Regions from separate parts of the Brevibacillus sp. MER 51 genome, predicted to be linked through region 2. Evidence: riboswitches for the same ligand, from Rfam matches in the RefSeq annotation. Region 2 holds a riboswitch; each other region holds the start of a gene.
What was found. Region 2 has a riboswitch for S-adenosylmethionine ahead of M3630_RS17490 (MetQ/NlpA family ABC transporter substrate-binding protein). Riboswitches for the same ligand answer to the same signal wherever they lie in the genome.
Positions count from the first base shown of each region.

Region 1: linked by a shared signal. The riboswitch ahead of M3630_RS11575 (pyridoxal phosphate-dependent aminotransferase) and the one ahead of M3630_RS17490 (MetQ/NlpA family ABC transporter substrate-binding protein) in region 2 are both predicted to bind S-adenosylmethionine.
Region 3: linked by a shared signal. The riboswitch ahead of M3630_RS14630 (BMP family lipoprotein) and the one ahead of M3630_RS17490 (MetQ/NlpA family ABC transporter substrate-binding protein) in region 2 are both predicted to bind S-adenosylmethionine.

Region 1 is NZ_JAMAUS010000004.1:398,799-408,780, reverse strand. It holds gene M3630_RS11600 (IMEF encapsulin system ferritin-like cargo protein) at 325-924, shown strand; gene M3630_RS11595 (family 1 encapsulin nanocompartment shell protein) at 962-1,810, shown strand; gene M3630_RS11590 (alpha/beta fold hydrolase) at 1,953-2,771, shown strand; gene M3630_RS11585 (aminotransferase-like domain-containing protein) at 2,826-4,034, opposite strand; gene M3630_RS11580 (hypothetical protein) at 4,226-4,696, opposite strand; gene M3630_RS11575 (pyridoxal phosphate-dependent aminotransferase) at 4,851-6,032, opposite strand; SAM riboswitch class I at 6,116-6,230, opposite strand; gene M3630_RS11570 (MFS transporter) at 6,291-7,547, opposite strand; gene moaC (cyclic pyranopterin monophosphate synthase MoaC) at 7,551-8,033, opposite strand; gene M3630_RS11560 (methylated-DNA--[protein]-cysteine S-methyltransferase) at 8,206-8,745, shown strand; gene M3630_RS11555 (2OG-Fe(II) oxygenase) at 8,738-9,451, shown strand; gene M3630_RS11550 (SPL family radical SAM protein) at 9,464-9,982, shown strand, end outside.
Region 2 is NZ_JAMAUS010000007.1:320,597-330,578, forward strand. It holds gene M3630_RS17450 (iron ABC transporter ATP-binding protein) at 1-229, shown strand, start outside; gene M3630_RS17455 (siderophore ABC transporter substrate-binding protein) at 334-1,323, shown strand; gene M3630_RS17460 (DJ-1/PfpI family protein) at 1,413-2,069, opposite strand; gene M3630_RS17465 (ABC transporter ATP-binding protein) at 2,274-3,140, opposite strand; gene M3630_RS17470 (YxcD family protein) at 3,317-3,610, opposite strand; gene M3630_RS17475 (hypothetical protein) at 3,598-4,032, opposite strand; gene M3630_RS17480 (methionine ABC transporter permease) at 4,182-4,844, opposite strand; gene M3630_RS17485 (methionine ABC transporter ATP-binding protein) at 4,844-5,881, opposite strand; gene M3630_RS17490 (MetQ/NlpA family ABC transporter substrate-binding protein) at 5,925-6,755, opposite strand; SAM riboswitch class I at 6,858-6,960, opposite strand; gene M3630_RS17495 (Na-translocating system protein MpsC family protein) at 7,181-7,537, shown strand; gene M3630_RS17500 (ABC transporter substrate-binding protein) at 7,734-8,807, shown strand; gene M3630_RS17505 (nucleoside hydrolase) at 8,996-9,925, shown strand; gene M3630_RS17510 (ABC transporter permease) at 9,952-9,982, shown strand, end outside.
Region 3 is NZ_JAMAUS010000006.1:109,468-119,449, forward strand. It holds gene M3630_RS14620 (DUF3298 and DUF4163 domain-containing protein) at 192-809, opposite strand; gene M3630_RS14625 (methyl-accepting chemotaxis protein) at 965-2,440, shown strand; SAM riboswitch class I at 2,593-2,715, shown strand; gene M3630_RS14630 (BMP family lipoprotein) at 2,915-3,943, shown strand; gene M3630_RS14635 (ABC transporter ATP-binding protein) at 4,050-5,579, shown strand; gene M3630_RS14640 (ABC transporter permease) at 5,554-6,624, shown strand; gene M3630_RS14645 (ABC transporter permease) at 6,611-7,525, shown strand; gene M3630_RS14650 (sulfite oxidase-like oxidoreductase) at 7,567-8,232, shown strand; gene M3630_RS14655 (nucleoside phosphorylase) at 8,234-8,959, shown strand; gene M3630_RS14660 (ArsR/SmtB family transcription factor) at 9,314-9,640, opposite strand; gene M3630_RS14665 (SulP family inorganic anion transporter) at 9,665-9,982, opposite strand, start outside.

The sequences.
Region 1 (9,982 bases), on a different contig from region 2:
GTTACCTCCTTAAATTTAGGTGATGTAGGATTTATGTTTTCTTCTCTGAATGCTAATTGATAATGAATATCACTCTTATTGATAAATATTATCATTCCCATTTGGCTTTGACAATACTCTCCATGATAACTTTTTTGTCAAAAAACAAAACTAGATACGATGCCGAAAAGAAAAGCCATGGCGCTCTAGTGTTCCCGCCCTCTTTTCCAAATTACACCGCACCATATTCTTCGTAATCATAGGAAAATGTACATAGGTGTTGCCCGGGTGTTTTTTCCAAAGGTATAATGAAAAAATAGATTGTGAATGAGGAGGTGGCGTAGGGTGCAAGAAATTACACAGCTGCACGCCATTTTTGATCGCACCAGAGGTTACATCAACAGTTTCATGGGCGTTATCCAGCCGATTATCGACGCGGCAACGGACGAGCATACTCGTCTTTACTACCATCATATTTTGGAAGAAGAAGAACAGCGCATGGGGCGCTTGCAGGAATTGGTTCCCTACCTGGAGAAGCTGTCAGCAGGAAAAAGCCTGGATCAGCTAAGTGATCGCGACCTCTCACAAATGCTGTCCGATGTGAATTTGGAACGTTTTGGACTGCACAATTTCCGCGAGCATCTGGAGCTCTCTCTGTATGAATTCAAGGATGACGAAACACGTCAGCTCCTGGATGGCATGCGTGAAAAGACGCATACAGACTATTTGACAGTCAAAGAGATCATGGCGAACATAAGCCAACGCTTCTCTGATGCGGCTCATCCTGATCTCACTGATCACGATGAGGGGCACGACATTCACCAGGTTGATCATTTGAAAGCCTCGGCTTCCGCTCCTCACGGTGTTGCTTCCGTGATCAAGCATTCCGCCCCAGCAGTTGCTGGCAAAAAAGGACTGACTGTTGGCAGCTTGAAAGGAATGTAAAGAATCGGAAATCCTGAAATAACATGGAGGTTACACTATGGACAAGCTTCGTAAATACCCAGACTCTCCCTTGACGACCGAAGAATGGAACCAGTTGGACGCAACTGTCGTTGACATGGCTCGCCGCCAGCTGGTAGGACGTCGTTTTATCGATATTTATGGACCATTGGGTGAAGGCATCCAAACCATTACCAACGATGTATATGAGGAATCCCGTTTTGGCGGTCTCTCCCTGCGAGGAGAATCACTGGAAATGACACAGCCTAGCCGCCGTGTCAGCATGACGATTCCGATTCTGTACAAAGATTTCATGCTCTACTGGCGCGATGTTGCCCAAGCACGCACACTGGGTATGCCTTTGGACATGAGCGCGGCTGCGAACGCGGCTGCGGGTGGTGCACTGATGGAAGACGATCTGATCTTCAACGGTGCTGCGGAATTCGACCTTCCTGGTCTGATGAACGTAAAAGGCCGCCTCACTCATCTGAAGAGCGATTGGATGGAATCTGGCAACGCATTTGCCGATATCGTGGAAGCACGCAACAAGCTGCTGAAAATGGGCCACAGCGGTCCGTATGCACTGGTTGTTTCTCCTGAGCTCTACTCTCTCTTGCATCGCGTGCACAAAGGCACCAACGTGCTTGAGATCGAGCACGTTCGCAATCTCGTTACAGATGGTGTCTTCCAATCCCCTACCATTAAAGGCCGTTCCGGCGTATTGGTAGCGACTGGCCGTCACAATCTCGACCTGGCGATTGCAGAAGACTTCGACTCTGCGTTCCTCGGCGACGAGCAAATGAACAGTCTGTTCCGTGTGTATGAGTGCGTTGTATTGCGGATCAAGCGTCCAAGCGCCATTTGCACCTTGGAAGAAACAGAAGAATAGAAAGCCCTTTGGCACACCCATTGACGATTCTCGTTGTGGGTGTGTTTTTTCATCCTTGAAATATGCAGCAGATTGCTTATAATAAGAACATACGTTCCGAACTTTCCAAACAATCTGACACAAATTCGTTGGGGGGCTTTTTATGAGATGCGAGGTCAATGGCGTCAACCTTTATTATGAGGAGATCGGAAGCGGTTTTCCTGTCTTGATGATTCACGGCTTTTCACTTGATCACCGCTGCATGACAGGCTGTCTGGAACCCATTTTTGAGAAACGTCCGGGATACCGACGACTTTACATAGATCTGCCGGGAATGGGACAAACGGAAAACTATGAACATATCCACACCACGGACGATATTCTAGAGGTTGTGCTCGCGTTCATCGATCAGCTCATTCCAGGTGAGCCCTTTTTCATTGCAGGTGAATCATACGGCGGATATCTTACACGAGCAGTTATCGAGAAGCGCCAGAAGCAAGTAAAGGGTGCCCTTTTCATCTGTCCAAATGTCATTCCAGACAAAGATAAACGCACACTGCCGGATAAACCTCTTCTCGTACAGGAGCCTTCCCTCCGGGAGGAGTTGAGTGAGACGGAACGGGCGGAGTTTGAGTCGATGGCGGTAGTCGCTACTGATTATACGTGGAATCGCTATCGAAAAGAGATTATCGATGGCTACATGCTGTCTGACCCTTCTTTCCTCACGAAAATCAGACAAGCGTATGGCGTGTCCTTCCCATTAGATACGGCCCCCTTCCCCCATCCGAGCCTTTTTCTTGTCGGCAAACAAGATCATTCTGTCGGTTATCGAGATATTTGGGATATCATCGAAGGCTACCCGCGCTCTACCTTTGCCGCTCTCGATTGTGCCGGCCACAATTTGCAGATCGAGCAGCCGCTTCTGTTTACAGAGCTCGTGAATGAATGGCTGGATCGTGCAGAAAGAGAGATCTCCCTGTAAACATGCATAAAAAAGACAACCAGCTCAAGGAGAATGGTTGTCTTTTTGCTTCCATTAAACATTTGTCACCAGTGATTCGCTGTAGGCGTGAAATGCTTTGCCAAGTCGTGAAATCGCAAGCTCCGTGTCTTCCCGGTTCAAGAGCGTATAGTTCAAGCGCATCGTATTGAGATGCGGCTCGGCTGCATAAAACGGCTTCCCTGGCACGAATGCCACGCCTTCCTGTACGGATTGGGTCAGCAGCTTCTCTGCATCGAAGTGCTCAGGCAGATTCACCCAGAGGAACATCCCTCCTCTTGGTTTTTCCCACTGTACTCCCTCCCAGTTTTGCGCAATCAAAAGCTCATGCATCCATTCCATCCGTGCCTTGTAGGACTCGCGGATTTTCTCAATATGACGCTCCAGATCAAAGCGGGACAACAGCTCATACAGCGCGTACTGGTCAATTGTGCTCGACTGCAAATCAACTGCTTGCTTCGCCTTCACCATCATTTGAATCACGCGTGTATCACCGATGGCCCATCCGGTACGCAAGCCTGGTGCGACAATCTTGGAGAAGGTACTGGTGTACACCACACAGGAATCGGTCGGATGCTCATCCAGTGAGAAAATGGAACGGTACGGAGCCTCCCCATCAAATTGGATCTCTCCATATGGATCGTCTTCCAGGATGAGAATGTTTTGCGCCTTGCATTGACGAAGCAAGCCTAGACGACGTTCAAGGCTCCATACCTTTCCTGTTGGATTGGCAAAGGTAGGAATGACATACACCATTTTCGGGCGATACTGGGCAATTTTTTTCGCCAGATCGTCCAAATCCATCCCATTGGCATCACCGTCTACGGGAATCGCTTTGATTCCCCGGAATTGGAACAGCTGAACGGCTGCCAAATAGGTAGGGTTTTCGACGAGAACGACATCGCCTTCGTCTAAATATACACGGCACAACAAGTCAACTGCTTGCTGAGAGCCAGTAGTGATGATCATATTATCTGCACCGACGTTCATATGCTTTTGCTTCATGCGGGATGCAATCCACTCACGAAGCGGCAGGTATCCATCAGTCAATCCGTACTGAAGAGCTTTTGCTCCTTTTTCAAATGCGCGGTTAAACGCTTCGCGCATCTCTGCGATTGGAAAAGAATCCTCTGCTGGCAGTCCACCTGCGAGCGAGAGCACTTGATTGCCTTGGGTCAGCTTCAAGATTTCCCGGACAGCCGAGGAGGATAGTGCTTCGACAGATTTTGAAAATGAGTACTCCATGTTCCGTTCCCCCTTGATTTTGCTTATCCTTGTTTTATCACTGTCAACAGCGTAAGTCCAATCTTTGCTAGCTATGAGCAGATAGGTTTTGACTATGTCGAGCGGTTGTTCAACCATTAGTCTTCACTCCACTGCATGCAAAAAACCCCTCTTCGTATCAAACGAAAAGGGGTTCATATGTATCGCTATATCTAGGCGATGCGGAACACACGCGGTTTTTCTGTATGTGGGAGGAAAGAGAGGTCGACATGATTGGACGCTTCTTCCATACCGATATCGCTTGCCAACAGCAATGCCTCTTCCTGAAAGGTCGGCGTACAGCTACCTTCATTCAGCTCACAGAGTCGCTTCAATCGCTTCAGTCTCTCTGCTGACTTTTCTATTCTCATGCATTCGTTCGTCAGCTCACATACGTTGACGTGACGAGCATCAGCGATCATGCTGATATCATTCACATGGACAATCAGTCTTTTGCCTTCTTCTGTAACAAATCCGATCGAGCAAAAATGCGCACCTGACATTTCCAAACGAGTGAGAACAGCATTGGCGTAAACTTCTCCCGTCCGCAAGCGAATCTGGCCTGCTTCAATGGCTCCGCCGATTTTTCTCTCGTTGGCGATCACCGTATACATATCCGTGTAACCGTTAATCTGATAGCGCATGGTACCCTCCCGCTCTCGCTGAGACTAATTATCATTAACAACAATGACATCGTATAATGAAAATCATTATCTGTCAATAATGAGAATGATTTTTATTCTAAAAGGAAAAAGCCACACTCCATTTATACGGTAGTGTGGCCAAATTGCCTCGCTTTTATTTTGTTTTCGTAAATAACCCCAGCCGCTCAATCCGCTTGACTGCTTCCGCAAGACGCTCTTCGTTGGATAACAAAGCCGCTCGCACATAGCCCTCACCTGTGGGGCCAAAGCCATTTCCCGGCGCTACGACGACATGCGCTTTTTCCAAAAGCAGGTCAGAGAACTCCACGGATGTGAAGCCGCTTGGAACAGGAAGCCAAGCAAAAAACGAACCTTGAGATGGTGGCGCCTGCCAGCCAATCCGATGCAGATTGGAGTACAAGGCATTACGGCGGCTTTCGTAGACAGCGACGAGATCGCGGACGCACTGCTGCGAATCCGTCATCGCTTTGGCTGCTGCCATCTGTACCGCTCCGAATAGGCTGACGAAGTAATGGTCCTGAATGAGGTTAATCAGACGAACCAGCTCGCGATTTCCTACCATGGCACCCACACGCCAGCCTGCCATGTTGTACGTTTTGGACAAGGTATAAAATTCTACGCCCACTTCTTTTGCACCCGGAACCTGCATGAAGCTGACCGGCTTTTTCCCGTCATAGCTAATCGCCCCGTAAGCGAAGTCGTGGCAGACGACGATTTCATGTTTTCGGGCAAAACGAATAGTTTCTTCATAAAACTCAAGTGGTGCGTTGACTGCTGTCGGATTGTTCGGATAGTTGAGAAACATCAGTTTCGCTCGATCCAAATCAGCTTGGGAGAGCTGGCTGTAGTCTGGCAAGAAATCGTTTTCCGCCTTCAACGGCATCATGGCCATCCGTCCGCCTACGACCGCAACCCCCGACCAATAATCCGGATAGCCTGGGTCTGGAACTAGTGCAACATCGCCTGCGTTCATGAGGACTTGGCAAATCTCTACGAGTCCGGTTTTGCTACCGAACAAAATCGCTACTTCTTCCTCTGGATCGAGGTCCACATCAAATTCTTGCTTATACCAATGAGCCACTGCCTGCTTCAGTTCCACGCGTCCCTGAAAAGGCGGATATTTGTGATGGAGTGGTTGTGCCGCTTGCACCTGTAATTCTTCAATAATGTGCGGCGGTGTCGGCAAATCCGGATTGCCCTGCCCCAGGTTAATGACGTCGTGGCCTTGCGCAATGACCTTGTTTACTTTTGCCACCAGGGTCGCAAAAAACTGGGTAGGGAGTCGATCAATCATATCGGAGGGTTGAATGCGCATCTTTGTTCCATTCCTTTCTTGGGCCCAATACAGTAAAACCCCCTTTTTCCATACAGAAAAAGGGGGAGATCAGCTTGGTCACGTCCTTATCTGTCAGGAAAAAATCCTGCTGGAATTGGCACAGCATCTGTCCATCACATGGAACAGATCCGCTGCCGGGCTTCATAGGGCCAGTCCCTCCACCTCTCTGAATAAGTCAAACACACGGAATATACTGTTTTTTCGTCTATATCATACTACTTGAGCACGTAAACCGTGTCAAGATGCTTGGTTCTGTACCGGCATTTGATGCCTTCTTTTCTGAAAAGAGCTGTGGAAGGCAAAGAAGGCGACAGACAACAAACACAAGCCTGCCATCACGAACAATAGTCCCTGCGCGTGAATGGATTGGAAAATGAATGCGCCAAGCAGTGGACCGAGCATCCGCCCAGCCGATCCAGTCCCTGCAATCAGCCCTTGGATAAAGCCTTCTCGTCCCTCAGGCGTAAATTGTGCAGCTACTGCCGGCACCGCTGGCCACACGAGCATTTCGCCCAGCGTCATGATGAACATGCCTGCCACAAAGCCTGCATAAACCGTTGACTGAGACAAAATCAACATCGACAAGGCAAAAATATAAGCGCCCAAGAGCATTTGTGCTTTTAGCGTACGAGCAAAGCGTCGAATGACCCACGCAATCAATGGCTGACCAAACAGGATCAAACCGCCGTTCAGCGTCCACAACAGACTGTATTGACGGAGGGAAATGCCCAGGGTTTGCATATAGGTCGACAGCACCGTCGTCCATTGGACATAGACAATCCAGCTAATTAATAGTCCCCCGCATAATAGCAGCAATGCGCCCCATACCACCTTTGTCTCTTGTTGTGGTTGTCGCGGCACATCACCAGCTACTTGCTCAGGCATGCTTTGTCCAGTCGTCGCGTTTCCGCGTTGTTGTTCCACCATTTTTAGCTGACGCGGCAAAATGAGCATGAACATCGCGAGGACGATCACTTGAGAGATGGCATTACCGAAAAACGTCCAGGCAAACGATACACTTGCCAAGAAGCCGCCCAACGCAGACCCGGCAGCTACCCCCACATTGAGGGAGACATAAATCAGATTGATTCCTTTACGTCCTCCGTCCGGCCATAAAACGACGGCCAATGCATTCATCACAGGAGAAAGTGTCCCGTAAAACAGTCCATTCAACAGAAGCAAGACAACATAAATCGTAAAATCTTGCGTTACACCTAATCCGATCGAAATCAGGATAACACCGATGGAACCTACAATAATAGTGCGCATTTTGCCCCAGCGGTCAAACATCATCCCGCCAACAATACTTCCGATCAAAAATGCGCCTTGATTTAAAAGCAACAAGAAGCCGGCTACAGTCAGCGGCTTTCCGAGATGATTGTGAATATAGATCGTTACTAGCGGCCAAATACACGCCATTCCGGTAGAAAAAATGACGGCAGCAATCGCCAATAAACGAATGCTGCTCGGATAGGATTCCCACTTTTGCCTCATGGCTTACTTCTCTCCCCGATGGAAATCGCCGCTTTTTCCGCCTGTTTTGGATTGCAGACTGGTCGGACCGATTATCATTGCTTTATCCATGGCTTTGCACATGTCATACACCGTCAAAGCCGCTACGCTGACAGCGGTCAACGCCTCCATCTCGACGCCAGTTTTCCCTGTCGTCTTCACGGTTCCTGTAATCGCAAGCGTCGTTTCATCTACAAATGCAAATTGTATGTCGATGCCAGTCAATGGCAGCGGATGACACATCGGGATAATTTCCCACGTCTTTTTGGCAGCCATGACACCTGCTACCTGCGCAACTGCGAGTACATCGCCCTTTTCGATTCGACCTTCGCGGATTCGGGCGAGTGTTTCGGGTTTCATGCTGATTTGGCTCTCGGCTACAGCCACCCGTTTTGTGACGTCCTTCTCGGATACGTCTACCATCCGCGCTCGATTTTGTTCATTAAAATGTGTTAATTGATCTGTCATACTAGCATCGTTCCTCCTCTATCTCCTCCTACCTTACTCCCGCCGCTGGATAAAAGCAATGGGAATGTAGAAGACATTGTTTCGTTATCTTGCTCATCCACTCCTAAAAACGTACGAAGAACAGGTGCTGGAGGTATACTGTTCGTACACAGCTCAAAGGAGGCGTATCGAATTGGAAACGAGGAAGAATCAGACGGTACATTGGTCCATGCTTGTGCATGGTGATTGGACCATTTATTTAGCTGCAACGACTGCCGGGCTTTGTTATGTCGGCTCGGTCAACCAGCCTTTTGCTGAATTGGAGGCTTGGGTTAAAAAACATCACCCACAAAGTTCGCTGGTGCAAGACGATCTATGGCTAAAGCCTTTTGCAACAGAACTGATGGAGTATTTGCAGGGAACGCGCGAGCATTTTTCCATGGATTGCGACCTGTCTGGAACGCCTTTTCAGCTCGCTGTCTGGGAGGCACTGCGCCAAATCCCATACGGTCAAACGGTATCGTACACCGACATTGCAACCGTTATTGAAAAGCCTGCTGCTGTTCGTGCTGTCGGTGCAGCAATCGGTGCCAATCCGGTTCTCATTACAGTGCCCTGCCACCGCGTCGTCGGTAAAAACGGTTCACTAACTGGCTATCGTGGAGGACTGCCCATGAAGACAACTCTGCTTGATCTGGAGAAAAAGACAAATCGGGGTGTGAAGCATGGCTAAATCAGTGGCAGAGACGATCGCTGCACTTGACTGGCATTCGTTGCAACAGGAGCTAGACAAACAAGGGTATGCAACTTTTCCTTCCTTAATAAGCGCCGATGCGTGCGAAGAATTAATCGCTACGTATGGACAGGATGACCTTTTTCGCAATACGATCCAAATGGCGCGGTACCGTTTCGGTGAAGGGGAGTATCGCTATTATCAAGCTCCCCTTCCCTCGCTTTTGCAGGAGCTTCGCGAAGGCTTTTATCCAATGCTTGCGCAGACTGCGAATCGGTGGCTGGAACTGCTGGGACGCGAAGCTATTTATCCTGCTACCCTCCCTGAATTTTTGGCGCAATGTCACGAGCAGGGTCAGTTGCGCTCTACTCCACTGATTTTGAAATACGAAACAGGTGGCTATAATTGCTTGCATCAGGATATGTACGGCGAAGTGTTCTTCCCGTTTCAAGTGGTTTTTGCCTTGAATCAGAAGGAGAAGGACTACAGAGGCGGAGAATTTCTACTGATGGAGCAACGACTGCGCGCACAGAGCAGGGGACATGTGATAACCTTGGACCAAGGCGCTGGCCTGATTTTCCCGACATCCTACCGTCCTGTGCAGGGAACGCGAGGCTACTATAAAAACACGCTGCGCCACGGTGTCAGTACGATTACCTCAGGAAAGCGCTACAGCCTCGGAATTATTTTTCACGATGCAAAGTGAGGAACGCCCCATATGAAAAGCATCCTTTCCTATAAAATGCCGAAAACCCTCCTTAATAAAGGAAGCGGATTTCTTGCGGATTACACTCACTCGCTCAATCCCTATACGGGCTGTTCTTTCGCCTGCTCTTATTGCTATGTTCGGCAAATGCCTGTCTCTTTGTTTCGCAACGAGCAATGGGGCACGTGGGTTGACATTAAGCAGCAAGCTGCCGATTTATTGCGCAAGGAGCTTTTGCGGGCAAAGAAAAAAGGAAAGGTAACCATCTTCATGTCTTCGAGTACAGACCCGTACCAGCCCATCGAACAAACGGAAAAAGTAACGAGGTCTTTCCTCGAAGTCATGGTAGAGAATCCACCCGATTTTTTGCTGGTGCAGACGAGAAGTCCCTTGGTTTGGCGGGATGCAGATTTGTTGCTCCTGCTGGGTGATCGCGTCCGCATCAGCATGACCGTCGAGACCGATTTGGAGGAGATTCGCCGGCACTTTAGCCCGCAAGCTCCCCCCATTCAAGCGCGGCTCAAAACACTC
Region 2 (9,982 bases):
GCTGCGACGTCTGGTAGACGAAAGAGGCAAAACGGTTGTCATTGTCATTCACGATATCAACTTCGCTTCCGTCTATTCGGATTATATCGTCGCTCTCAAGGATGGCAAGGTCGTAAAGGAAGGCACTACAGACGAAATCATCACCCAACCTATCTTGAAAGATGTCTATGACATGGATATCCATATTGAAGACATTGAGCAGAACAAAATATGCGTTTATTTCGCGTAAGCTCTATCTTCCTATCGTTAAAATTTTGATGGCCTGCCGGGGGGTTCATCAGCAAGCTATCAATAATTTTATATACTTTTACATTCTATATAGAGGTGAGAGAAGTGAACAAAAAATTACTCATGCTGTTTATGGCAGTACTGTTGGCTGTATTCACAGCTGCATGCGGCTCCAATAACGCTGCTCCTGCAACAACTGCGGGGGACGCAACCAAAGCATCGGAAGCTGCACAAACATCCGAGGAAGTTACGATCAAGCATAAATTGGGTGAAGCAAAACTGAAAAAGAATCCAAAAACAGTTGTAGCATTTGACTTCGGTGTTCTGGATTCCTTGGACAAATTGGGTATCGAAGTAGCAGGTGTTGCACAGTCTACCAACATTCCTGCGTACCTGGAAAAGTTCAAAGATGCGAAATACACAAACGTTGGCGGTTTGAAAGAGCCAGACTTTGAAAAAATCAATGCAATGAAACCGGATGTCATCTTCATTTCCGGTCGTCAACAAGATGCTTACGAAGAGCTGAACAAAATTGCTCCAACCATCTTCATGGGTGTAGACAATGCGAAGTACATGGAATCTTTCAAAGAGAACATGAAAACATTGGGTACTATCTTCGGTAAAGAAACACAAGTAGAAGAAGAGCTGGGCAAAATCGATGCATCAATCAAAGAATTGAATGCAAAAGCAACGGCAAGCGGCAAGACTGCTCTGATCGTGATGGTTAACGAAGGCAAGCTGAACGCTTACGGCGCTGGTTCCCGTTTTGGTATCCTGCACGGTGAATTCGGATTTACGCCTGTAGACAAAAACATTTCTGTAGAAAATCATGGCCAAAGCGTTTCCTTTGAATATATTGCAGAAAAAGATCCAGACTACCTGTTCGTAATTGATCGTGGAAACGCGATTTCCAAGAATAAAGAAGTGTCTACTTCTACACAGCAAACGGTAGAAAACGACCTGATTAAGAACACGAAAGCATTCAAAACTGGCAACATCATTTACTTGGATTCTAGCAACTGGTACTTGTCTGGTGGCGGATTGGTATCCACCGCTGGCATGGCAGAAGAAGTTCTGAAAGAAGTTAAATGGTAAGAGGCTAGAAAAGAAAGTGGCGGCAGCCCATGGGAGTAAGGCATTCCCTGGGCTGTCGCCTTTTCATTTTTTAGAACGTGCTGATTCATTTATACTCGGGGCTCCCGCTTGGCAAACTCTTGTAACATCCCTCTTATTTGTTCAACCAATAAAGCAGGTGCCTTCTTTGGTGAACCCGAGTCAAACGGTGGCTGGGGATCGTATTCCAAAATCAACTGGACTCCTTTGCCCATATCCTCTCCCAATTCCCATGCAACCAATTGGAGTGCCATGTCGATACCAGAGGAAACGCCGGCTGCTGTAACGATTTTGCCCTGACGAACGACTCTCTCTTCTGTTGGAATGGTACCAAGAGATTGGAGCAGTTCGAAGGACCCCCAATGAGTAGTGGCTACGGCTCCATGTAACAAGCCTGCGGCACTCAAAATCAGAGAGCCGTTGCAAACAGACGTAGTCCATTTCGTCGTCTCATGTATGTGGCGAATCCACTGTAGAGTTTCTTCGTCATTCATAGGGGTTTTATAATTGGGCGGACTGCAACCGGGAACAACAAGAATATCAGCGGAAGTAACTTCTGAAAAACTGTAATCGGCATGTAAATAGCCCATATTGGAATCAAGTTTGATTAACCCTTTTTTCTTAGCGACAAACTTTACTTCACATTTCAACGTAGCAGCGAATACATCGTATGGACCAATTGCATCTAATGCGGTGATGCCGTCGAAAAGCAAGATGGCAACCTTCATGCTGATCTCTCCTTTGAAATGGGGTATTTTTCTTGCAAACAAATACTATCATACATATAGGGGGTATATGTATGTCTGGGTTGTGACTAACTGCAAGGTTTTCTAAGCCACGTAACGAGGAGAGATAAACAGTTGGTATAGCAAAAAGCCGGTTACACCGTAAAACGTGGTGAAAACCGGCTTTTTGCTAGCGGAATCTAACCGTTATCTGGCTCCAACCAGCTTGCGCTCTTCCGTGTAAACAGGTTGGGTAGTGTTTTCTTCGTTAGGTTGCTTTTGATCCACAGCATGACATAGCTCATATGGGAGGCAGAGCGGCACACCCGTGCGAGGGTCAGTCAGGATGTCTGCTTCGATGTTAAATACCTTACGCAGCATCTCAGGCGTCATGACTTCAGCAGGGCTTCCCTCAGCGACGACGGTACCGCGAGAGATGGCAACCATGTGCTGTGCATAACGGGTTGCGTGGTTCAAATCATGGACGACCATGACGATCGTACGATTTTCTTCGTCATTCAGCTTTTGCAGGAGCTTGAGAACCTCCAGCTGGTGAGCCATATCCAGGAATGTCGTAGGCTCATCCAGGAACAGGATGTCCGTTCCTTGCGCCAGAGCCATCGCAATCCAGGCGCGCTGACGCTGACCGCCGGATAGCTGGTCAACCGGACGATCATGGAAATCTGCCATGCCGGTCATGGAAATAGCCCAGTTTACGATTTCCTTGTCTTCCTTGGTCAAAGAACCGAAGCCTTTTTGATGAGGGAAGCGGCCATAGGTAACGAGCTCAGACACGGTCAAGCCATCGGGTGCGGTTGGGTTTTGCGGCAAAATCGCAAGTTGCTTGGCGACTTCCTTGGTCGATTGCTGATGGATCGACTTTCCGTCCAAAAATACTTGTCCGCCGGTTGGCTTCATAATCCGGGCGAGAGTTTTGAGGATCGTCGATTTACCAGAACCGTTTGCACCGACCAGGGCGGTGATTTTTCCAGAAGGAATGCTGATGTTCAAGTCTTTGACAATGGAAAGCTCACCGTATCCGATGTCCAGCTTTTGCGTGTATAAGCGCTCCACAATGGGCCAACTCCTTTTTAGGAAAGTATGTACATGTATGAGTAAACGCAGACAATGATAATCATTTTCACTAAGGTAAAGTATATAACGGAATGAAGCCAAATTCAATATGAAAAAGCCAACCTGCTCACATGTGTGAACAAATTGGCCTTGGGTTAACATACGATGGTCAAGCTTTAGTAGGTGATATGAGCGATAATACCTTCTTCGTCGTCCAATACCAGCTCGATACCGGCGGAATAAGGGTTGCGCTGCATTTGGGTCTCCAGGTAGTAGCGAATCGCTTCAATCATATTAATCTCGACCAAGATTTGTTGGCGATCCATCCAGTGTATTTCAGCAGAGAAGCCATACTCCTCGTCCCACATCAGCTCGACGGAGATGTCTTGTGGCTTCAATTGCTTTTTGTAAGCTGCATGAATGCAGATTGCATTAATGATATCTTGTTCAGAAAAAGTTATCTTTTCCATGCGTTCAGTTCCTGTTCTTTCGCGCGCTTGGTTTTGAAGTAGACGAACGCTTTGCGGATCAGGATAATCACAGCGAGGATCGCCATCAGGTTGATCATGAAGCCAAGGATGGAGCCGAGAATACCCATATCAGCGAACAGGCTTCCAAACAGCAAACCAGCCAGACCGCCAATCAGGAGACCTTTCATGAACCCGCCGCTTTTGCTTGCGGTAGCAGCAGGAGTTGTTGTGGTACCTTTATTGGTTGTTGCGTTTACATTTGAATCGGCTTTGTTGGTTGTTTGTGTATTGGTAGGAGCCGTGTTAGAGTTAAAAGATTTTTTCCCGGACTTATAACCTTTCGCATCGGCATGATCAATGAATCCTCCGGCCGGAGCGAGTACGAGCATTACGGCAACCAACATCATGATGAGTTTTTTCATGTTATTTGAGTAGCCCCTCTCATTAAAATGACTTGTATATATAAGTCTACATGAATATCGAGCGAAATACCAACGAACTTTCAGTGACGATCAGTCTAAATACCTACAAAAAAGCCCCTGACAAGCGATCTCGTCAGGGGTTCTTCGATTTACGCGCTCTTTTTCAGTTTTCGGGCTGCCCAGTTACCCAACGATTGAATGAGCTGGACCAAAACGACGAGGATAATGACGGTAATGATCATGACTTCGATATCCCATTGCTGGTAGCCGTAGCGCAAGGCGAGATCGCCCAATCCACCGGCACCGACTGCGCCCGCCATAGCAGTGGCACCGATCAAACCGATGGTCGCGATCGTCAGGCAGAGGACGATGCCAGGCCGTGCTTCACGCAGCATGATGCGAAAAATAATCTGCGTCCGGGATGCGCCCATCGCTTGGTACGCTTCGATCACGCCGCGATCTACGTCATGCAGGGCCGTTTCCATCAGGCGTGAGATGTAAGGTGTCGTATAGACGATGAGCGGCACAATGGCTCCCTCAATCCCAATCGAAGTGCCCACGATCAACTCCGTAAAAGGAATGATTGCAACCATGAGAATAATAAAAGGAAGTGAACGCACAATGTTGATGAGCGTATTCAGGGTGTGATAGATGATCTTGTTCGGGAAAAGGTGATTCGCCTGTGTGATGACCAACAAAATCCCGAGCGGAATCCCGATCAATGTCGCAGTGAACAACGAAATTCCGACCATGATGACAGTCTCTTGCAGGGATTGCCCGAATACCGGAATCATTTCAATTAAACGCTCCATTAGCTCCGCACCTCCTCTGGTGACACAATATCTACGCGGTAGACGGATTCGCGCAAGAAGCGAATGCCGTCTTGAATGGGCTGGTCTTCACCAGAAATGTGCAATAGCAAAATGCCGAGCGCCGTTCCCTTAATGGTCGTAATCGAGCCGTACAACAGATTGGTGCTAATCGGAAAGCGTGCGGACAAGGTACCTAGAACTGGATCGAGAGCGGCATCTCCGCGAAAGGCAACGCGAACAATTTTGGAAACGGGTCCGGTTTCTTTTATCTTGGACAAAATCTCCTGTGGTACCTGATCGTCAAAAACCGTTTTGATAAAATTGCGGGTCGTTTGCTCTTGCGGATTGCTGAACACATCCAGAACAGAGCCTTGCTCGATGACGACACCGTTTTCCATGATAGCTACCTGGTCGCAGATTTTTTTGATGACCTGCATTTCATGTGTAATCAGCACGATAGTCAGGTTAAACTTTCGATTGATGTCGAGCAACAGCTCGAGAATCGATTCGGTCGTTTGCGGGTCGAGAGCGGAAGTCGCTTCGTCGCAGAGCAGGATTTCCGGATCGGTCGCAAGCGCACGAGCGATGCCCACCCGTTGCTTTTGCCCACCGGATAGCTGAGAAGGATAAGCGTTTGCTTTATCAGACAAGCCAACCAAGCCGAGAAGGTCTTCTACCTTGCGCTTAATGACATCTTTGGGGACGCGATTCATCCGCAAGATTTCCGCCACATTGTCAAAGACATTATAGGAAGAGAGCAGGTTGAAGTGTTGAAAAATAATCCCGATCTTTTTGCGAGCTTGCCGTAGCTCTTTTTCCTTGAGGGTCAGCATGTTCTGGCCATTGACGATCACAGAACCGCTAGTTGGCTTCTCCAACAGGTTGATGGTACGGAGCAGGGTACTTTTCCCTGCTCCGCTAAAGCCGATCACCCCGTAGATTTGCCCTTTTTCCACCTGCAGGGATACGCCCTTCAATGCTTTTACCTGCTTGTTTCCTACTTGATACGACTTATGAATATCGGTCAGCTGTATCATAACGAGTTCTCCTTGTGGGTTCTTGATGTTCCTGGCGTCGATCTTACCAGGACGGCAGTACAGCTCCTTCAAAACGTTCGTCGATGAATTTTTTCACTTCTTCCGAGCGGTAGATGTCCACCAGCTTTTTGACGGCAGGGTTGTCTTTGTTGGTTTCGTTGACTGCCAAGATGTTCACGTACGGAGAGTCAGCCGTCTCAGCGAAGATCGCGTCTTTTTTCGGAGAGTAGCCAGCTTCCATTGCGAAATTCGTATTAATCGAAGCAACCTCTACGTTGCTCAGCGAGCGTGCCAGGAAAGCAGCCTCCAGCTCTTTGAATTGCAAATTTTTTGGATTTTCCACGATGTCCAATGGTGTTGCGTTGTCGCCCACGCCATCCTTGAGCTTAATCAAGCCAGCTGCCTGATACAGCAGCAAGGCGCGTGCTCGGTTGGTCGGGTCGTTTTGAATGCCGACAACACCGCCTGCCGGGATATCCTCGACTTTTTTATGCTTGGTGGAGTAAAGACCCATTGGATACGTCACGGTTTTTCCGACTTCGACGATTTTGGTTTTGTGATCCTGATTGAACTTCGCCAAGAACGGAATGGTTTGGAAGCTGTTTACATCGAGATTTCCTTTATCGAGAGCTTGGTTCGGCTGTACGTAATCGTTGAAAACGACGACTTCGACGTCGAGTCCTTTGCCTTTGGCGACTTCTTTTACTTTGTTGAGAATCTCTTCGTGCGGGCCGCCAGTGACGCCGACCTTGAGTGAGGTTTGTTCAGCAGCAGTGCCACCGTTAGCAGGCGCAGCTTCTTGTTTAACACCGCAAGCCGTTACGAGCGATGCAGCGAGCAGCAGTGTAGTGAGCAGTAGACCAGTCTTTTTCATGAAAATACCCCTTTTCTCTGGATGTAAGATGGAAACGAAAAAAGCCTCTTCCGACAGAAGAGGCGAAAACTGCGAGTATGTAAACACACTGCAACAATACCTCTCTTATCTGTCGGAATAAATTCCGCTGGATTTGGCACCATATCGTTTGCGATAGGTTGCCGAGGTGTCATAGGGCCAGTCCCTCAACCTCTCTTCATAAGAGAATGTGCTATGAAATTATCATTCCAAACATTGTTGTTAATTCTTATTTGGATAGTTGGATTATAACGACTGATTTTTTTAGTGTCAACTGTTTTTGCAAACGAATGACTTGGTGGAAAAATGTGAAATTGATCTAAATACGAATATTCTATTGAAGAATCGAAAAATCATTTGTATAATGAGAGCGAATGAACCCGATACCAGCTATCGCAGGTGATGACATGACTCTCGTGGACTCCAATGAAACCAGAAAAAAGCTGTCTGCCATCTATAATGAGATAGCAAAAGAGTTGTTCGGATTTGGAACGACTTTGCTCCGAGTCACGATTGAAAACCAGATGATTACGTTCCAAGCCAAGCATCGTCGCTCTCCGCGCTCACAAGCGTTGGAAGGAGAAGCGCCGGCCCTCAAGCTCGAAGTCGATTTTCGCATGTCCCTTCTTTATAAGAAGAAACTGAGAGAACGACTGGAAGAAGAGATGGGGTTGCCGTTGGAAGCTGTGCTGAGGGACTATGATGCGCCTACGCAGTGGGCGATCACGAATGTTATTTTAGCTGAATCAGAACTGAATACCTGACGCAATCGTTCGGATTTTCTCTTTTGATCTATCTTAAGGGGAGACCGTAGACTTTGCGTAAAACGGGTGTCACTTCTCTTTGTTTACGAAGAAAAGTGCTCTTGTTTAGAATGATACGTTCTAATCAAGGGTACTTTTCTTTTTATTGTATCACCATATTTTGTCATCAATTGAACCCAACTGGAGGAGAATTACGATGAAAAAATTACTTGCTGGAATCCTGTCTTTCTCTATGATGTCACTGGCTCTCGCTGGCTGTGGCAGCAATGATCAACCACAAGCGGGAGGGGCTGGCGGCGAAGCCAAGGGCGAGCCACAAAAGCTGGTCATCTCTACATGGGGCTTCTCCGAAGACTTTTTCCGCAAAGAAGTGTATGAGCCGTTTGAAAAAGAACATAACGTGAAAATCGTGCTGGAAATCGGGAACAACGCAGAGCGTCTGAACAAAATTCGCCAAGGAAGCTCCGATGTAGACTTGATCTACCTCTCTGACTACTATGCACAGCAAGGGATTGAGAGTGGCGCATTTGAAAAAATCGACCGCAGCCGCATCCCGAACCTGGATCAAATCTACGACATCGCCAAAGCACCACTGGGCGAGGAATACGGTCCAGCTTACACGATTGGCCAATTCGGGATTGCCTACAATCCAAAGCTCGTAAAAACCGAAATCAAAGATTGGAAAGATCTGTGGAACCCTGAGCTGACAGGCAAGCTGACACTGCCAAGCATTACGTCCACGACAGGCCCGATGGTTCTCGACAGTGCTTCTGCGGTCGCGGGCAGCAAGGAATTCAACGAGGATCAAGCCTTCGCGAAAATGAAAGAAGTCAACAAAAGTGTCGTGAAGTTCTACGATAAGACTTCCGAATACGTGAACATGTTTGGACAAGAAGAAATCGGCGTAGGACCGATCATGGAAATGTACTTCAAAGACATCAAAGCCGCTGTTCCAGAAGCTGTTTTCGTACAACCTGCAAGCGGCGGATATGCGGTCATGAATACGGCTAACATCGTAAAAGGCTCGAAAAACAAAGCACTCGCAGAAGACTTCATCAACTACCAGCTGAGCAAGGAAGTTCAGGAGAAAACAGCAAAGGCAAAAATCGATTCTCCTGTAAACAAAACGGTTCAACTGACAGAAGAAGAAGCAAAAGGCGTAACGTACGGGGAAGCAACCGTAAGCAAGCTGAAAATGCTGGATATGAAATTCGTGAACGAGCACTCCAAAGCATGGATTGACCGTTGGAATCGTGAAATCACGCAATAACGAACGATAGAAAAACAAAGGGCGAGGGTATAGACAATATCGGATATACCCTCGTTTTTCAACGTATAGGAATTTATAAAATAAATTCCGGAGCGTATGTAAACATTCCGCTAAAACGCGGTCGCTCCACGTTGAACTGGCTTCGATAGAAGTTTTCTTATGAGGAATGAACGTGAGGAGGACCATTCGTGCAAAAGATCATTCTTGACGTGGATACGGGCATTGATGATGCGCTTGGCATTATTCTCGCTGTGAAGAGCGGGCAATTCGATCTGGTTGGCATTACTACGGTGAATGGCAACGTGTCGTTGCGACAAGCAACAGAAAACACGTGCAAAATTCTCGATTTCTTGCAAGTCGGCGAGCAAATCCCTGTTGTCTGTGGAGCATCTGAACCGCTGCTGCGACCGTTGTTTTTCGAGCATGCCGTACATGGTGAGGATGGTTTGGGAGGAGCCCTTGCCGGAGTTCCGATTTACAAGGAACCGACAGCTGGCTTTGGCCCTGATTTCATCGTGGAAAACGTACTTGCTCATTCCGGCGAGATTACACTCATCATGACGGGGCCGCTGACCAATTTGGCTTTGGCGGTGAAAAAATGCCCGGAGCTTGTTCAACACGTCAAGGAAGTCATTTTCATGGGTGGGGTTGTCCGCGAGCATGGCAATGTGACGCCAGTTGCGGAGTACAACATGTACGTCGATCCAGAGGCAGCGAAGGTCGTATTTCATGCCGGATTCCCGCAATTGACGATGGTTGGACTGGATGTGACGCGAAGAGTGCTGCTGAACGAGGAGCATATTCGCGAGTTGGGAGATACACCGATGGGCGAGTACGTGAGACAGAGTACGTCTGATTACCTCCATCGTTATTTTCAACGAAATGGCATTTATGCGTGCGCCATGCATGATCCATTGGCTGTCGCAGTCGCACTCAATCCGAAGCTGGTGAAGACCAGGAAGTTATATGTAGATATCGAAACGAGAAGTGAGCTGTGTGATGGGCAAACGGTTTGCGACTTTCAAAACCGCCTGAAAAAAGAACCGAACATAAACGTCTGTCTGGACGTAGATGCAGATGCGTTCTTTGCGCGTTTTCTCGGCGCATTGAAAGCCTGACGATACCGTGAACAGGAGTTAATCAGATGAGAAAAACGGGTCTTTATTTATTGCTGT
Region 3 (9,982 bases), on a different contig from region 2:
GGAAAGCTGGTCCGATATATCGTAAGCTTTATTGCTTAAGTAAATATGTACAATAACATACTAGCAGTTTCGGACATATAAGTAAACGTTTATTCGATGGCGAAATAATGGATTTTCTGACACAAATAGAATCAGGCGAGTGTCATGGAAGAAGACGCTCGCCTGGGTGGAAAATACGGCGGTACAGTGCATTAATCTGCGGACAAGATACTCAGTGGCCCTTTTTCATTGATGATCGGCTCCAGTTCATAGACCGAAATGGGGAACATGGGGAAACCGACGTAGTAAGGAGTAATTTCGTACAACTGGAAGTAAATGACCAGTGCTTTATCGGCGAGATAATAATCTTGATCGGGCTTAATCGAAGTAAAGCCATTAAGAGTGGGGATGTTTCTTTCTTTGATTTGACGTTTGATGTTTTCGGAAATTACCTTGACGTAATCGCTTCCTGGCTTGAATAATTCACGCAGCGTATACAGCTTGCCTGTTTGGATATCTGCGGTGATCGACCCGAGGAAGGTCATGCCGTGAGCCATTTGCGGTGTGTAGGCGTAGTTGCTCAACACGACGCTGAAAATACCGCGTTCGTTTGTCTTGATTTCGTAGCTTCCTTGCATTTCTGTATTTCCCGGTACCTGGACCCGTTGTTGCTCATGAATTAAGCCTTGAACCGTTTGATAAATCGCCCGGTTGATATCTTTTTCCGCTTGCTGGTTGGCTAGGCCTGCCAATTGGGGATAGTAAATCGTGGTGTTCGGACGGCTGATCGTACGTGTCAGCACAGTAGCTGGCAATTGATTGAGTTCCACTTTTTTCCGTTTGCCTCCTGTACGTGTGAGTTGTGTAATAGCCTATTCGAAATTGTTTTTGGCTGTTCTCACTTTTTTCACAAATTTGGCAAAGGTTTGGCTATATAATGGGGAAAGAATCCGATACATAAGTAATAAGGAAAAGGGGGGCAATTATGATTCAATTGATTCGCAATACCTTGACTGACAAAGAAGGCTTTATGATTTTCATCCTATGGAATCATTTGTGGATGGCGGGACTCATTGCCTACCAAGTGGATGTGAACTTCTGGAAAGTGACGTCCTTGGGATTGCTGGTCACTTTAATTGTTTCGCCGTATTATTTCATTCGCAAAGATAGTCTTGTGATTCGTTATCTGGTAGCAATTGGACTCATGTTCTATGCGATTTCATTCGATCACTTTACCGATTACCAGGAGATCACCTTCCTCGCTTTTATCGTCATGGGCTTTTTGGCAGCCTATTTGGATTGGAAGCTGGTCGTAACAGCGGGAATTACCCAAATCATTGTCACGGTTATCGGGTTCTACACAGGAACCTACCAGATCTTCGATGGTGATTTTTCGGAGCTCAATTTGCTTATGCGTATTGTCACGCTTCTCATGATGATGGGAGCCGTCACGTATCTGTGTCTCGCTGGACAAGCCTCCCTGCAAAAAGCGCACGACGCAAGGCAGGAAGCGGAAGAGAAGGAGCGCCGTTTGGGAGAAATGCTTTTGAACATCCAGCAAATGACCGAGCAGCTGGATCGTACCAGCGATCATGTGCATGAGCATGCGGAAGGTACGAAGCGCAATACCGATGAAATGATGGTAGCCTTCAAGGAAGTCGCCGTCGGTATGGAATCGCAGGCGAATTCTACGGTGAAGATCGAAGAAGAGGTTCAATCCATCGATCAGGAAATCGAGGCAGTCACAACACAGACCAACGCAATGAAAACAGAATCGCAACAAAATAACCGTCGTCTGACAGAAAGTGTTCAGATGATGAACGAGCTGTCCTCGCAGATGGAGCAAATTGTACAGGCAGTCAATGTGGCAGCCTCTACGATTCACCAGCTCAATCGACAGGCGAATCGCGTAGAGGAAATTGTCGGCGCTATTAATCAGATCGCGACACAAACGAATCTCTTGGCACTGAATGCGGCGATTGAATCGGCGCGTGCAGGCGAGCATGGTCGGGGATTTGCTGTTGTAGCGGATGAGGTACGCAAGCTGGCAGAACAAAGCGCGACAGCTACGCAGGAAATTACCGACATTCTCAAGTCACTCCACCAGGAAAGTGAGAATGCGGTGCAGCATATGAGCAATGGGGAAGTGTCTGTTGCAAAAGGCCAAGAGCTGGCCGTAAAAACAGTGGCCTCCATCGAAGCCGTGCGTGCCGGGATGATGGCCTTCCTGGAAGCTGCTGATCAAGTAAGCTCCAGCATGGACCGGGTAAAAGTGCGTTCTGGAGAAGTTGCCATCGAGATGTCGACCATTACAGCGGTAACCGAGGAATCGGTAGCCAACCTAGAAGAGCTGTTTGCGACAGCAGAAAACCAGCATCAAAAAGTGCGTGAGATTACGGAAGAGCTGGGCGAGTTGAATACGTTGTCGCATCGCCTCCAGCAAACCTTTCACGTAAATTAGAGGCTGTGCTTCTCGCCAATTTAATCGGTGCTGAAAAGACGAGTTTTTAAACTTTTATTCACTTTTAGAAGTGTTTGGAATTAGGAAAAAAGAATTGCATTTTTGAACCGTTCTGCTAGAATGAATTCCATTGTAACTGAATATATTCACCTACCTTATCAAGAGCGGCGGAGGGACTGGCCCGATGATGCCCGGCAACCACTGATCATGTCTATGCATGAACAGAAAGGTGCCAATTCCTGCAAAACCTGTACCATGGTTTTGACAGATGAGGAAGAGAACGGCTACGTACGCAAACTCTTCCTCCGGGAAGAGTTTTTTTGTGTATTTGTAAATGGGGAGGGGGAATAAACGAACGATAAATTAATTTTATAAGATAATATTCGTAAATAGTATTGAAAAAATAGGTAAAAAGCCGTACATTACCTAATAGGATAAAGAAAAACGTAAAGTTCGGATAGGGAGAGATACATCATGAAGAAGTTATTGCTGGCATTAACGACATTCGCAGTATTGGCAACAGGGTGCTCGACTGGAACCAGCACACCTGCAGATCAGCCAGGAGGACAAGTAGCAGGACAAGAGGGCGCGGCCAAAAAGCGAATTGCCTTGATTTTGCCCGAGAAAATCGGTGTAAATCCGTTCTTCCAACAAATGGATGAAGGGGCGAAGAAAGCCGCACAAGAGCTGGGCGCAGAAGTGAAAACAATCGAATCTACGGACCATGGAGCGATTGAAGAAAATCTGCGTGTAGCTGTTGCAGAAAATTATGATTTGATCATCACTTCTTCCTTTACATCAGAGGATGCATTGAAAAAAGTAGCTACCGAAAATCCTGACCGTAATTTTGCGATTATTGATACCGTAGTAGATTTGCCAAACGTACGCAGTGTTACTTTCCGCGAGCAGGAAGCGGCTTACCTGGTGGGAGCAGCAGCAGGCTTGGCAACGAAAACGAACAAAGTAGGTATGGTTGTCGCTCTTGATATTCCGCAGTTGAAAAAATGGACAGTTGGCTTCGGAGAGGGCTTGAAAGCGACGAATCCAAAAGCAGAGCTGATGGTCAATTATGTAGGAAGCTTCACTGACCCGGCAAAAGCGAAGGAGTTGGCTTTGCTCCAAGCTTCCAAAGGCGCTGACTTCATTAACGGTGCAGCAGCAGTAGGCGATCTCGGCGTTTTCGAAGCAGCGAAGGAAAAAGGCTTCTTCACAGCAGGTCAGGACGTTGACCGTACCACGATTGACCCAGAGCATATTGTTCTGTCCCAATTGAAAGGGACTGACGCGGCAGCTTATGAAACCGTGAAGACCTTTGTAGAAGGAACGTTCAAACCAGGTGTTGTGGCGTACGGCTTGAAGGAAAAAGGTGTTGGCGTAACCTATGTCACGCACGAAAGCAAAACGCCGCTGAACGCTTTTATTGGACAAGAAGTCGTGGATAAAGTGAAAGCGATCAGCGATGAGATCGTAGCGGGAACTCGCCAAGTACCAGATAAATTCTAAACACGCACGTCAAAATGCTTGTGCACAGTGATGGATGTGACCGACTACGGCTGTGTAGTCGGTCTTCCATTTTCATAAAAGGACGTACAGAAATGAGGGAGTGGGAATGACCGAACGCTTGGAAATGAGGGCCATGACCAAGAAGTACGGAGATTTTACCGCCAACGACAAGGTGTCGTTCTCACTGGCAGCAGGAGAAGTCCACGCGATTGTCGGGGAAAATGGGGCGGGCAAAACGACACTGATGCGGATGCTGTACGGGATGGAGCAGCCGACGTCGGGAGAGATCGTGTTAAACGGCAAGCCAGTTGTTTTTCGCGGACCAGAGGACGCGATTCGAAATGGAATCGGGATGGTTCACCAGCACTTTATGCTCTTCGGAGAATTCAGTGTGGCTGAAAATATCGTGATCGGATATGAGCCGAGGCAAGCGGGTTTTTTCAAAAGAAAGGACGCGGAGGACAAGGTGCGGGCGCTGAGTGAGCAGTATCGCATTCCGATTCAACCGCAGACCAAGGTAGCGAATTGCTCGATTGGGGAACAGCAACGGGTCGAAATTCTGAAGGTCCTGTATCAGGGAGCGGATATTATCGTGTTGGACGAGCCGACCGCTGTCCTTACCCCGCTGGAGGTACGCGACCTGCTGCAAACGATTCGAAACCTGGCAGAGAGCGGCAAGAGCGTCATTTTGATTACACATAAGTTGCAGGAAGTCATGGAGGTAGCCGATCGTATTACGGTATTGCGCGGGGGCAAAGTGACGGGAACGGTTTCGCGGAATGAGACAAATGCGGACGATTTAGCCAGATTGATGGTTGGACGTGAATTGCAGGAGCTAGCTGAGCGAGTTCCTCTGGATAAAGGTCCCTTGTTGCAGGTGGAGAATCTCACCGTTCGAGAAAAGCAGACACTGCTCGATCAAGTCAGCTTTACCGTACATCACGGAGAAATCGTAGGAATCGCTGGTGTTTCCGGGAATGGCCAATCCGAGCTGCTGCAAGCGATCAGTGGCTTGCGAGCGGCACAGGAGGGCATGGTGCGATTAGGTGGCAAGGACGTGACGAACAAATCAGTAGCCACCATACGGGATGTCGGCTTGGCGCATATTCCGGAGGATCGCTACCTGTGGGGAGCGGCCAAACTCTCAAGCGTCGAGGAAAATGCGTTGATGGGCTATCAGCGAAAGCCTGCATACAACCGCCGCGGTGTCGTTTTGCGGGAGAAATTCCGCCAAGTCGTAAAAGGCTGGGTTGAGAAGTTTTCCATCAAGACGGGCTCCCGACAATTGCAGGAGCTGGCAGGAAATCTGTCAGGTGGAAACTTGCAAAAGCTGATCGTAGCAAGGGAGTTGGGACATGAAACCCCGTTTTTGATTGCGGCTGAGCCTACACGAGGGGTGGATATCGGTGCCATGGAGTACATCCATCAGGCGCTGATCGAAAAACGCAATCAGGGGGACGCGATCTTGCTCGTCTCCTCCGAGTTGTCCGAAATTCTCGCCTTGTCTGACAGGATTTTGGTCATGTATAAAGGGCGAATCGCTGGAGAGCTTTCACGCCTGGAGGCAACTGAAGAAAAAATCAGCGTGATCATGGCGGGAGGAAGCATTCATGGCAGCAATCAAAGAGCTATCTAAGTCATTGGTGCAGCCGATCTTGGCTGTCGTTATCGGTTTGTTGACCGGTGCGCTGGTCATTGCTGCGGTTGGCGAATCGATCTTGGGCACCTACCAGGAAATGTGGAAAGGGGCCTTTGGCAGTTTTTATTTCTTTACGTCTACATTAGCGAGAGCCACGCCTATCATGCTGATTGCCTTGGGTCTTTCCTTTGCATTTCGGGCAGGGGTATTCAACCTGGGGGCGGAAGGGCAAATGGTGCTGGGTGCCGTCAGTGCTGCGCTAGTCGCGATCTATTTGCCAGCACCGGGAATGGTCAAAATTTTGGCGGGTATTTTCGCAGGAATGGCGGTTGGCGGGTTCTGGGCGTTGTTGCCAGGCTTTATGGAAGCGCGCTTTCGCATTCCATTGCTCATCTCTACGTTGCTTTTCAACTATATCGCGGTATTGTTTGCGAGCTATCTCGTGACAGAGCCATTCCGGGATCGCACGGGCTCTGCGGCACTTGCACAGACTGTCATGCTGGAGAAAAGTGCGTGGCTTCCGAAGCTGTTTGCCGGGATGAGCGTGCATGCAGGATTTTTGTTTGCGATCGTTGCGGCACTGATCTTGTTCTGGGTCCTTCGTTTTACACCTTTTGGCTATGAAGTGAAGATGCTGGGTCAAAACTCGCTGTTTGCTCAATACGGAGGCATTAATCGCATTCGAGTCATGCTGACAGGTATGTTTGCCAGTGGTGGATTGGCTGGCTTGGCGGGAACCGTCGAGGTAATGGGGGCGCACTATCGTTTTGTGGACGGGGCGCTGACTGTACCGGGCTTCGCCTGGACGGGCCTGATGGCAGCTCTGCTTGCGAACTCGCACCCGCTTGGCATCATTGTGACTTCGATCCTGCTTGCTGCTTTTCAGACAGGAGCCATGGGTGTAGAGCGGAATACGGATGTGCCGCTGGAGCTGGCAAGTGTGATACAAGCCGTATTGATATTGTTCATCTCCGCCAAGTTCAGCTACGACTGGTGGAAAAAGCGGAAGGCAAAAGGAGGGGAATCGCATGGAGCTCTTTGATTGGTCCCTCCTCAGTTCTACCATTCGGATGGTCACGCCGATCTTGTTGGCAGCTTTGGGTGGAGCGCTCTGCGCACGTGTTGGAATTTTTAATGTTGGCTTGGAGGGATTGGTACTGGTCGGTGCCTTTTCTGCGATTGTCGGCAATCATTTTACCGGGAATCTCTTTCTGGCCGTTTTGATTGCAGCACTGGTCAGCATTGTCTTTTCACTCTTATTCGCATACATGACGATCAAGCTTAGGGCGAATGAAATCGTCGTCGGTGTGGCGATTAACTTTCTGGCGCTAGGGTTGACGACATTTGCATTACGGGCGATCTTCGGTGTCAAAGGGGCGTTTTACGATAAGGATATGGCTGGCTTGCCAACCGTCGAGATTCCGTTCATTCACGATATTCCAGTCATCGGAGGCATTGTCTCTGGTCATTCGCCGCTCGTGTACTTTGCGTTTTTGGCGGCGATTCTGTTGTATGTGTTCTTTTATCGGACGGTTACAGGCTTCCGCGTCCTCGCAGTTGGTCTGAATCCCGTTGCGGCACGTAGTCTCGGTCTGAAAGTGACGGCGCTTCAAGTGCTGGCGATTGTAATGAGTGGCGCATTGTGCGGGATTGCAGGGGCACAGCTCTCACTGGGGCAAGTCACGATGTTTACAGAAGGTATGACGGCTGGTCGAGGCTTTATCGCATTGGTAGCGATGATGATGGGGCAGTCGCATCCACTCGGTATTTTGGCTTCGAGTCTTTTGTTCGGGTTGATGGATGCCCTTAGTATTCGTTTGCAGGGCTTTTCGCTTCCGACGCAATTTACGGCGATGCTGCCATACGTGCTGACAATTGCGGCGATGTTCTTCTTGAAGAACAAGAGTCAGATCGGTAACGACAATCAGCAGAGCACCCGTTAAACACAGGCTATATAGACAGCAAAGACAGGGGGAAATGCGATATGAACAAGGCAGATCGGATCAAAAGAATGAAAGTACCCGCTCCGGTGGGACCGGGACTCGCCAGACGACTTCCGCCAGGACAAATCCTGACAGAGCGCTTTCCCATTTTGCATGAGGGAGACGTGCCAGTGTATGACATGAATGAATGGACGCTGCGCGTTTTCGGAGAGGTAGACCGGGAAGTGACGCTCACCTACGAAGAGATCATGGCGATGCCGCAGGTGACAGTGACGAGCGACATTCACTGCGTGACGCGCTGGTCCCGTTTTGACAATGCGTTTACAGGTGTGCGTTTTCGTGATTTTCTACAGGCGATTGGCGTGACTCCCCGAGCGAACTTCGTCATGCTGCATGGTGATCACGACTATACCGCCAATGTGCCGCTCGCTGATCTGGAGCGTGATGATGTGCTGCTGGCTCACTCCTTTGATGGAGAGCGACTAACGGACAAGCACGGCTGGCCGCTTCGCCTGGTTGTTCCTCATCTGTATTTCTGGAAAAGCGTGAAGTGGATCAGAGGAATTGAATTTATGACGGAAAACAAGCCCGGCTTCTGGGAGCAAAATGGTTTTCACTTGATCGCAGACCCGTTCCGCGAAGAGCGGTTCTCCGGTGAAGCGTTGCCGATCCCAGAGGATGAGTGGGAGAAAAAGGAGTTCGATTGAGATGTTGACGAATCTAAAGGTAGATCCAGAACAACTGCCAAAGCGTGTCATCGTATGCGGTGATCCAAAACGTGCAGCCTTGATTGCATCGAAACTCGACAATCAGCGTCAAATCGGGGAAAACCGCGAGTATCACAGCTATGCGGGTACGTGGAAAGGCGTCGAGGTAGCGGTAGTGAGCCATGGGGTAGGCGCACCGGGAGCAGCCGTATGCTTCGAGGAGCTGGCGAAGGGCGGCGTGCAGGTCATCATTCGTGTAGGAACTGCCGGGTCATACCAAAAAGAAATCGAGACAGGCAGCCTCGTTATCAGCTCCGCGGCGGTTCGCCAAGACGGCTTGACCAGTCAATTGGTTCCGGCGGGCTTCCCGGCTGTTGCCAATCGCCATGTCGTGGACGCGCTCGTACAAGCAGCGGGAGCAAACGCATCAGACTTGAAGGTATTCGAAGGAATCACACTGACACTCGATGTCTTCTACAGTGGCGTGCTGGAATTCCCCCACAAGCTGTACCAAAAAGCTGGCGTTTTGGCAGTCGAAATGGAAAACACCGCCCTGTTCGTGATCGCGGCGCTTCGCGGAATGAAGGCAGGCTCTATTTTAGCAATCGACGGATATGCAGATGCAGACTTGCTCGAATCGTATAACCCCCACACCGATGTGATGGCACAAGCCATTGAAGCAGAAGCATTGATTGCACTGGATGCAGTCATTGCTGTATCCCGGTAACAATAGGTAAGCCCAGGACTTTTCAGAGATCCTGGGCTTTTTTGTAATAGCGGTTAAGTTTTAAAAGGTTTTAAAAGGTTTTAAAAGGCATCGATAAACCAACAAAGCTAGCGGGAAGAAAAAGCACAGAGCTCGTAGACCTTGACAACGCCAACCCAGTCGGAACTGCAAAAAGGGGACCACGCTTGTCGAACACTTCTTCCTTGAAAAGCTTCCGCCCGTAGGGTGGCTTTGGCTCGACGGTCCCCTTTTTGCAGTGGAGACGGCCAGTGAATCCCCCTTGCAGGTGTGTCAGAGTCGAAGAGAAACTGTGCTTTTTCTTCTCCTCCACAATGTTGACTCAAACCAAAGTGATCATTCCTCGTTAAAACGATCCAGCATAGAGATCGTATCAATCAGGTGATTGTTAAAAATCTGTCTCGCCACACTCAACAGCTCGATGATCATCGGATCACGCAGCGAGTAGGTGACTTTGTTTCCGTCCTTTGTTCCGTACACGATATTGTTGTTCCGCAAAATGGCGAGCTGTTGGGAAACAGCGGAGCCTTCACTCCCGATGAGTGTCTGAAGCTCGTTTACATTCTTATCTCCTTCCGCCAGCAACTCCAGAATCCGAATCCGCAGGGGATGACCCAATGCCTTGAAAAAATTCGCTTTAAATTGCTGTAGTTCCAAATTCAATGATAGGTTCCTCCGATCGTAACATCATGTGGAAGTTTCAGTAGGAGCGGACAGGCGCGTGCATTCGCGAAAGGCAAAATGCTTGCATCCGAGGCACTTCCCAGTGTCAAGCAGACTAAGGGCATACGCTATCGCGTCTCCAGTATGAGCAAAAAAGTGAGCTTCGCCTACGAGGCCATATAGTCCCGTACGCTGCAAGATTTTCTTGGGGCCAGATTGGATTCCTGAAATAAGGACTGTTGTTCCTTGGTCCATACATTGTTTCACAATCCTGGACAAATTCGCTTCCCCAGTCATGTCCATCAGAGGGACTTTTCCCATCCGCAGCAGCAACACCTTTGG